Regions from separate parts of the Chryseobacterium sp. T20 genome, predicted to be linked through region 2. Evidence: riboswitches for the same ligand, from Rfam matches in the RefSeq annotation. Region 2 holds a riboswitch; the other holds the start of a gene.

Region 1 (3,895 bases), on a different contig from region 2:
TCCGTCTTCTTCATTCCAAAGTCCTTTTGTTCCCTCACCCAGGTTTTCCATAGCTTCAGCGATATAAAGATAATGTTCAAAAAACTTGATCGCCATATCTTCATAAACCTGATAATATTGGGCAAGCTCCATTGCAATACGCATCATATTCAGTGCATACATCGCCATCCAGCTTGTTCCGTCTGCCTGTTCAAGATGTTGGCCGTCTTTTAATTCCATATTCCTGTCAAAAGCTCCGATATTATCGAGACCAAGGAAACCTCCACCAAAGATGTTTTTCCCATTTTTATCCTTTCGGTTTACCCACCACGTGAAATTAAGAAGCAGTTTCTGGAATACTTTTTCTAAGAATAATAAATCCGGTTTTCCGTTAGCTTTTTCATCAATTTTGAAAACACGGAAGCATGACCACGCATGTACAGGCGGATTCACATCACTCATATTCCATTCATAGGCAGGAAGCTGTCCGTTAGGATGCATGTACCATTCCTTAGTAAGGAGCAAAAGCTGTCCCTTGGCAAATTCTGCATCGATGATCGAAAATGGAACACAGTGAAACGCCAGATCCCACGTAGCATACCATGGATATTCCCATTTATCAGGCATAGAAATAATATCCTTATTGTGGAGATGATTCCATTCTGTATTTCTTACATATTCGTTGAAATTTCTTGGCGCTTCAAAGTTGGGATCCCCTTTCAGCCATTTTCCGATATTATAATGATAGAACTGTTTATTCCAGAGAAGTCCTGCAAAAGCCTGTCTCTGAACATTTCTTTCATCCTCATTCACGGTATCATTCTGAATGTCTTTATAAAACTCTTCCGCTTCCGCCTCTCGCGTATTGAATATTTCATCAAACTTTTCAAAAGGCGCATCAGCTTCATCCGGACATAATCTGAATTCAAAAACTTTGGATTCCCCAGCTCCAATAAGCTCATCAATCAGAAAAGAAGCTTTTGTTCCCTTTTTTTCAGGATTTACCGTATTGGCTTTATGAGTAATGAAATTATTGATTCCATCTTTGAAATAAGTATTTTCAGCTGCAGGAGCTCCGTAAAGCTTAGAATTATTAGTTTCATTATCACAAAATACGCTTTGTGCATTGGTATTTCGGGAATAAAGTTTTTTGATCGAAATACTGTCGTGTCCAATATTGATGCTTCCGTCATGAGAAGCATTGATTTCTGCTTTATAGGTATTGTATCCCCATTTCCAGTTGTTTCTGAACCATACAGTTGGTGCTACCAGAATAGGTGCTTCATGCTGACTTCGGTTACAGACCGTTACTCTGGCAAGAATATCGTTGTGATCGGCTTTGCAGTACTCTATAAAAATATCAAAATACTCATCATTATCGAAAATTCCGGTATCGAAAATCTCATATTCCGGTTCCTTTTTACTGCGTCTCCCGTTTTCTGCAACAAGGTCATCGTAAGGAAATTCATTGATTGGATATTTATACACCATTTTCATATAACTATGAGTAGGTGTATTATCCAGATAATAAAAGATTTCTTTGATGTCTTCCCCATGATTCCCCTGAGGGTTGCTCAATCCGAAGAATCTTTCCTTTACCATCTTATCTTTCTTGTTCCAGAATGAAAAAGCAAAACATAAAAGCTGCTTTACATCAGAAATTCCGGCAATACCTTCTTCACCCCAGCGGTAGGCATAGCTTTCAGCATTATTATGATTGGTAAAATTCCAGGCATTCCCGTTTGGGCTATAATCTTCGCGTACATTTCCCCACTGCCGGTTGCTTACATAAGGTCCCCAGTTTTTCCATTTGGTATCTTGTAATCTATCTTTTTCGGCGGTCATATCTCATCATTTTTCCATACGAAGTTAGTTTTTTTGAGAAGTAATTCCAATTTTTTTCATCTGAATAATTATTAATATACTCTTGAAATACTTGTATTTAAGGCCTTTTTTAAATATTAAAATAATTTTTTTTTGAAATTAAAAGAAAAGAACTACCTTTGCATCATTCGTTCATTCAAATATTGAAAATGTTATCAAGAAAGGTTGAGGGATTAGACCCTATGAAACCTTAGCAACCCTTTGCGCAAGCAAAGAAGGTGCTACGTTCTACCAAATAATTTTGGACAGATAACTTACTGAAGTTCTTTTCAGCCATTTCCTGTGGCATTTTCAATTGTATTAAAATTTAATAGAATTGAAAACAGAACTAAACTATATTAATCTTACGTATCAAACTTATTCCCAAAAGGAATACAATATCTCATTGAGCTATCAGCTTTTTGGGAAAGATCTGTTTACAGCCCCTATCATTTTAATCAATCATGCTCTTACCGGAAATTCAAACGTATCCGGAGAAAAAGGCTGGTGGAAACAGTTGGTAGGAAAAAATCAGATTGTAGATACTGATCAATATACTGTTCTGTGTTTTAATATACCCGGAAACGGATACGACGATTTTTTAATTGAAGACTATGAAGACTTCACGCCTTCAGATATCGCAGCGATATTTCTGAAAGGACTTGAAGTTTTACATATCAAAAATTTATATGCCATTATCGGAGGCTCTCTGGGAGGAGGGATTGCCTGGGAAATGCTTGCCAAGCAGCCGGATCTCGCAGAAATATTTATTCCTATTGCCTGTGATTACAGAACACACGATTGGCTTCATGCACAATGTCTGGTTCAGAAATTTTTATTGAATGATAAAGAAGAACCATTACAGAAAGCAAGAATTCATGCCATGTTGTGTTACAGAACTCCACAGTCACTCAATGACAGATTTCAAAACCAATATAACCAGGACAAACAACGCCTGGAATCAGAAGACTGGTTGGTTTATCATGGTAACGCACTAAACGAAAGGTTTAGTTTAAAAAGTTACAAACTGATGAACCATCTCCTTATGAATATCAACGTTGCTGAAGAAGCACTGGAGAACATACAGGCACGAATGCACATGATCTCCGTAGATACAGACTTATTCTTCCCGGCTTCAGAAATCCGAATGTGTTTTGAAAACTTAAAAGAGAAAAATAAGGATGTTTCTTATCACGAGATCCAATCTATACACGGGCATGATGCCTTCCTAATGGAATATCAACAATTAAATAATATCATTAAAAACATTTTATAGAAGTAATGAAAAATGCTAACGAAATAAAATTTTTGAAGAACAGATCAATCGTCAAATTTGAAGGAGAAGATTTCCTGGGAGAAATCGGGATTGACGGACGAATTTTTAAAGCGCTTACTTTAGCACGTATCAGTGTGGGCGTAATTTCTCAACAAGCCATAGAAAACGGAATTTCAATTCTGGTTCAGGAAAATGATGCAGAAAAAGCAGTAGCTTGTCTTATTGATGAATTTGAAGAAGAAAGAAAATCTGGAAAAGTTTCCCAGATCTACAGTATCAATAATGTTTCTGTGATTGGTTTTGTTGCAGAAGATTTCAATAAAGTCTTTGCAGAACTGGCAAGAAACAATGTTTTCCCATTGCTTTTGAATCAGGTAGCAGGAGAAAACAGAGTCAATATCGTAGTGACTTCTTCTCAGGATGAAAAAACAAGAAACATTATAGAATCTGAAATTTTCAAAAAACCAAAGACCGTTCATCTGGCTATCATTGGTCACGGAAATGTAGGAAAGACATTGATACAACAGGTTTTGGAATCTGCAGAAGAAATTAAAAAGCGTAAAAAAATAGACCTTAAAGTAGTTGCAGTAGCCAACTCTAAGAAAATTGCCTTCAACAAAAAAGGATTTGATGCCAATTGGAGTGATGAGGTTTTAACAGCAGAACATCCATCGAATGTTGAAGAACTAATCAACTTTTCTAATGAAAATCAACTGGAAAATCTGATCGTTGTGGATAACACAGCCAGTAAAGATTTTGTAAAGAATTATCACGCTT
Region 2 (3,895 bases):
CCGTCTTTTCGGATGATCTGTGCTACCTGATTACTTGCCGAACTTACACTATATCCGATAAATGCATAATCAAAAGCTGAAATTTTCAACTCATAATTATCAAAAATAGTAGGCTGTAGATTCGGGTTACCATTTACTTCTGTACTTGGTCCTGAGAATGTTACGTTATTCGGGTTCAAAGCAGAAATACTTGGTAAGCTGATTTTTCTGTTGTAATTCGCAGCAACATACACCTGATTCATCATGTTGTACTGTATACTCGCGTTCGGGAAAAGTTTAAACTTATTGAAAGGAATCAAATTAGCCTCCACCAATTTTGCATCTTTATCGAAATACCTCGTTACTCCTGAAATATCATAATTTTCAGCGCGGGAACCCAATGTGAAGTCAAACTTTTTCAATTTAGCCTGAAATTCTAAATAAGTTGAAGCTGTTTGTCTTTGATATTCAAGATTGGTTAAGCCAAAACTTTCCGTATCATAATCCTGTTTCTCATACAAACCTCCGAAGCTTACTTTTCCGCCATCAAGAAGTTTGATCGGCTGGGCATAATCTACTTTGAAGTTGGCAATATTCATCACCGATTTATTGTTCAGAATATCTTTTAAACCATTTGTAGGGCTGTTAATAGGTAAATAAGGTGCGGCTGCAAAATTACCGTTCTGGAAGAAATTATCCTGTGCAAATTTACTGTCCGATCTTGTATAACCCAATTGAAAGTCCAGTTTCTGAGATTTGTCTGCAAAACGTTTCTGGTACGTTACTACAGCTTCCTGTCTCAAACTATTGGTGTGAGCAACATCTGAAGACGTATAAAAAGCTTCTCTCAAATCCTTTGGATTATTCTGAAAAGGTAAATCTCCATGACCATCACTTAGAGTATAGTTGTCATTATTGTTGTGATAAATATCGTAGTTCAATAATAATCTGTCCTGCCCTAAATCAAAAGTCAATCCGGATTTGGCAAAATATCCACGTGCATATCTGTCAGTGTGACTCGTTAAAAGTTCATCCTGCTGGCCATTCAGCATACTTTCGCGGTAATTTTGACCAACGTTCAGCTGCCATCCGAAATATTTATTTCTTGCATTTAAGTTAACAGAGTTTGTGGTTCTGTTTCTGAATTTATCATAATTCGTGAAAGAATAATTTCCAGAATACGTAGCGGTTAAATATTTATTAGCATTTTTGTTGGTGATGATATTCATAATGGCACCTCCGGAAGTAGCCGGAAACTCTGCTCCTGGTTGGGTGATTACCTCAATTCTTTCTACAGAATTGGCAGGCATCCCTTCCAGAAAGGAGTTCAATTCATTGGAGGTAATATTCAGAGGTCTTCCGTTAAGATATACTTCCAGCATTTTTCCCTGATACATCATCCCTGCGATATCAGTGGATACCAGTCCCGGAAGTTTTTTTATTCCTTCCAGAACATTTCCGTTATTTAGCTGAGGTTGCTCGGAAAAGTCAAAAATAGTACGGTCTGCCTTTTGTTCAACGGCTTTTTTAGTTTTGGTGATGACTACCCCTTCAATTTGTTTTTCCTGTGGTTTATTATTTTTTTCTTGTGAAAAAACAAAAACAGAGCTTAATAAAGATAAAGCGAAAATCGTTTTTTTCATAATGTTTTTTACTGATATCCGGTTAGACGCTGAAAAACAGAATTTGTTACGGTAAAATTGTGAAAATCGAAAAATTAAGCTGAAATTTTTTTTATTTCCGAAATAATTATATCTTTGCCGGGTAATTATCAAGAATCTCTAGATGGGATAGCAACCTGCAAAAACAAGCAAGGTGCTGCAATCGATAAGCCGGATCTTCCGGAAAAAATGTTTATCATTCTATCATTATCCCATCTTGAATTTTTGTTTTAAAGTTAAAATCAATGTTTAAAGACAAGGGAAATCACATTCCATCAGTAATTTTTTATTCTTCAGATCATGAAGTGAGTCTTCATTATTCTGATATGTTTTCATGCCATTTCTATATGCGCATGTGTTGTTGCTGCTAGCACTTTCTATTTCTAAAAAATAATACAAACATTCCGGACGTCACTGGTAACCTTACATTTTAGGGTTACAGGATTTATATTGCTTAAAAACAATTTTTAACAACAAAAAGTAAACAACAATCAACATGCATAATTTCAAAAAAAGAATATTTGTCCCTTCTATCGCGCTTATTTCAACATTTTATTACGCCCAGACGGACACTTTACAATCTAAAAAAATAGATGATGTGGTCATCCTTGGATCAAGAGGTTCCGGAAGATCATTAACGGATACGCCCGTTCCGGTAGATATCATCAACATATCAAAAATTTTAAAACAAAGTCCGACTAACAATATCAGCCAGGCTTTAAATTATATTGTCCCTTCATTTTCATCCACCTCACACACCGTTAACGATGGAACTGACTTTGTAGATCCTGCTCTTTTAAGAGGATTAGGCCCGGATCAGGTCTTGGTTTTACTCAATGGGAAAAGAAGATATCAGTCTTCATTGATTAATGTTACGCTTACACCGGGAAGAGGCTCTGTAGGAACTGATCTTAACGCGATTCCGGCCTTTGCTTTAGAAAAAATTGAGGTTTTAAGAGACGGTGCTTCTGCTCAATATGGTTCTGATGCCATCGCAGGAGTTGTTAACCTCGGACTGAAAAAGAGATTAGGACTTTCCGGACAAGTGTTTCTGGGAGGATACGCATCGCCTGTTGCCAATAATTTCTCAGGAGGAGTGGATGGACAGACGATTTCTGTAGACCTTAATTATGGAGCGAAAATAGGAAAATCCGGATTTATTAATGTTACGGGTTCTGCTCAGTACCGCGATCCCTATTCCAGAGCCGGAGTGAGGGAAGGAGATATTTACAATGCTTATAATGCTATTAATTACAGAGCATTGCAGGATGGAGTTAATATTGATGGCTTGTATAAAAATATTACGAATACTTCCAATACTCAGCAGATTATCAATACAGTAAAACAATATGCAACTAAGGTGGGTTATTTTGGATCTGATTTCCAGTCTCAGATCTCAGGGGCAAACAGTATTTCTGACCTTCAAAATATATTAGGTAAAGATTTTACGTCTCAGGAGCTTAATTACCGAGGATTGGAGAGAAAAGATTTCAGTTTGAGAGCGGGACAGTCTAAATTACAATCCGGGCAGCTTTTCTTCAACTCTGAAATTCCTGTAAATGATGATTGGAAAGTGTACTCATTTGGTGGGTATAGCTACCGCCTTGGAAATGCCGGAGGATTTTACAGACTTCCGAATACGGAAAGAAATATCAATGCAGTGACTCCCAACGGATATCTTCCCCAGATTGAAGCAGCGGTAAATGATTATTCTCTTGCTGCAGGAATCAAAGGGAAATGGAATGGCTGGAATGTAGATTTCAGTAATACATTCGGGAAAAATACCTTTGGCTTTGGAGTTGTCAATACATTTAATGCTTCTTTGACGGACAGCTCTCCAAGAACCTTTGATGCCGGAGGATCTGAGTTTTCACAAAATACCGTCAATCTGGACTTCTCCAAAAAATATGATGTGCTGAAAGGATTGAACCTTGCGTTCGGTGCTGAGTACCGACATGAAAACTATAAAGTAAATGCCGGAAAAGAAAATTCTTATGCTTCTTATGATATTTATGGACGTGTGGTAACGGCTAAAACTCCTGAAAATGAGAAAGTAACCGATTTCTTCGGAAATATAAGACCGGCTGGAGCGCAGGTTTTCCCAGGATTCAGTCCGGAAAATGCCGTTTCCGGAAACAGAAACAGTGTTGCTGCTTATGCTGATGCAGAGTTGGAAGTCACTGACGGATGGCTGTTGGAAGGTGCTTTACGATATGAGAATTATTCAGACTTCGGATCTACATTCAATTATAAAC

Evidence for each region. A riboswitch is a leader RNA that binds a small molecule or an ion and turns the genes downstream of it on or off. The one in region 2 is predicted to bind S-adenosylmethionine.
Region 1: linked by a shared signal. The riboswitch ahead of ACMA47_RS08560 (alpha/beta fold hydrolase) and the one ahead of ACMA47_RS15345 (TonB-dependent receptor plug domain-containing protein) in region 2 are both predicted to bind S-adenosylmethionine.

What each region holds. Positions count from the first base shown of each region.
Region 1 covers NZ_JBLFDU010000003.1:13,265-17,159, reverse strand. The annotation lists gene ACMA47_RS08565 (MGH1-like glycoside hydrolase domain-containing protein) at 1-1,824, opposite strand, end outside; SAM riboswitch class I at 2,013-2,119, shown strand; gene ACMA47_RS08560 (alpha/beta fold hydrolase) at 2,180-3,118, shown strand; gene ACMA47_RS08555 (ACT domain-containing protein) at 3,124-3,895, shown strand, end outside.
Region 2 covers NZ_JBLFDU010000006.1:156,837-160,731, forward strand. The annotation lists gene ACMA47_RS15340 (outer membrane beta-barrel protein) at 1-1,622, opposite strand, end outside; SAM-I-IV-variant riboswitch at 1,743-1,840, shown strand; gene ACMA47_RS15345 (TonB-dependent receptor plug domain-containing protein) at 2,137-3,895, shown strand, end outside.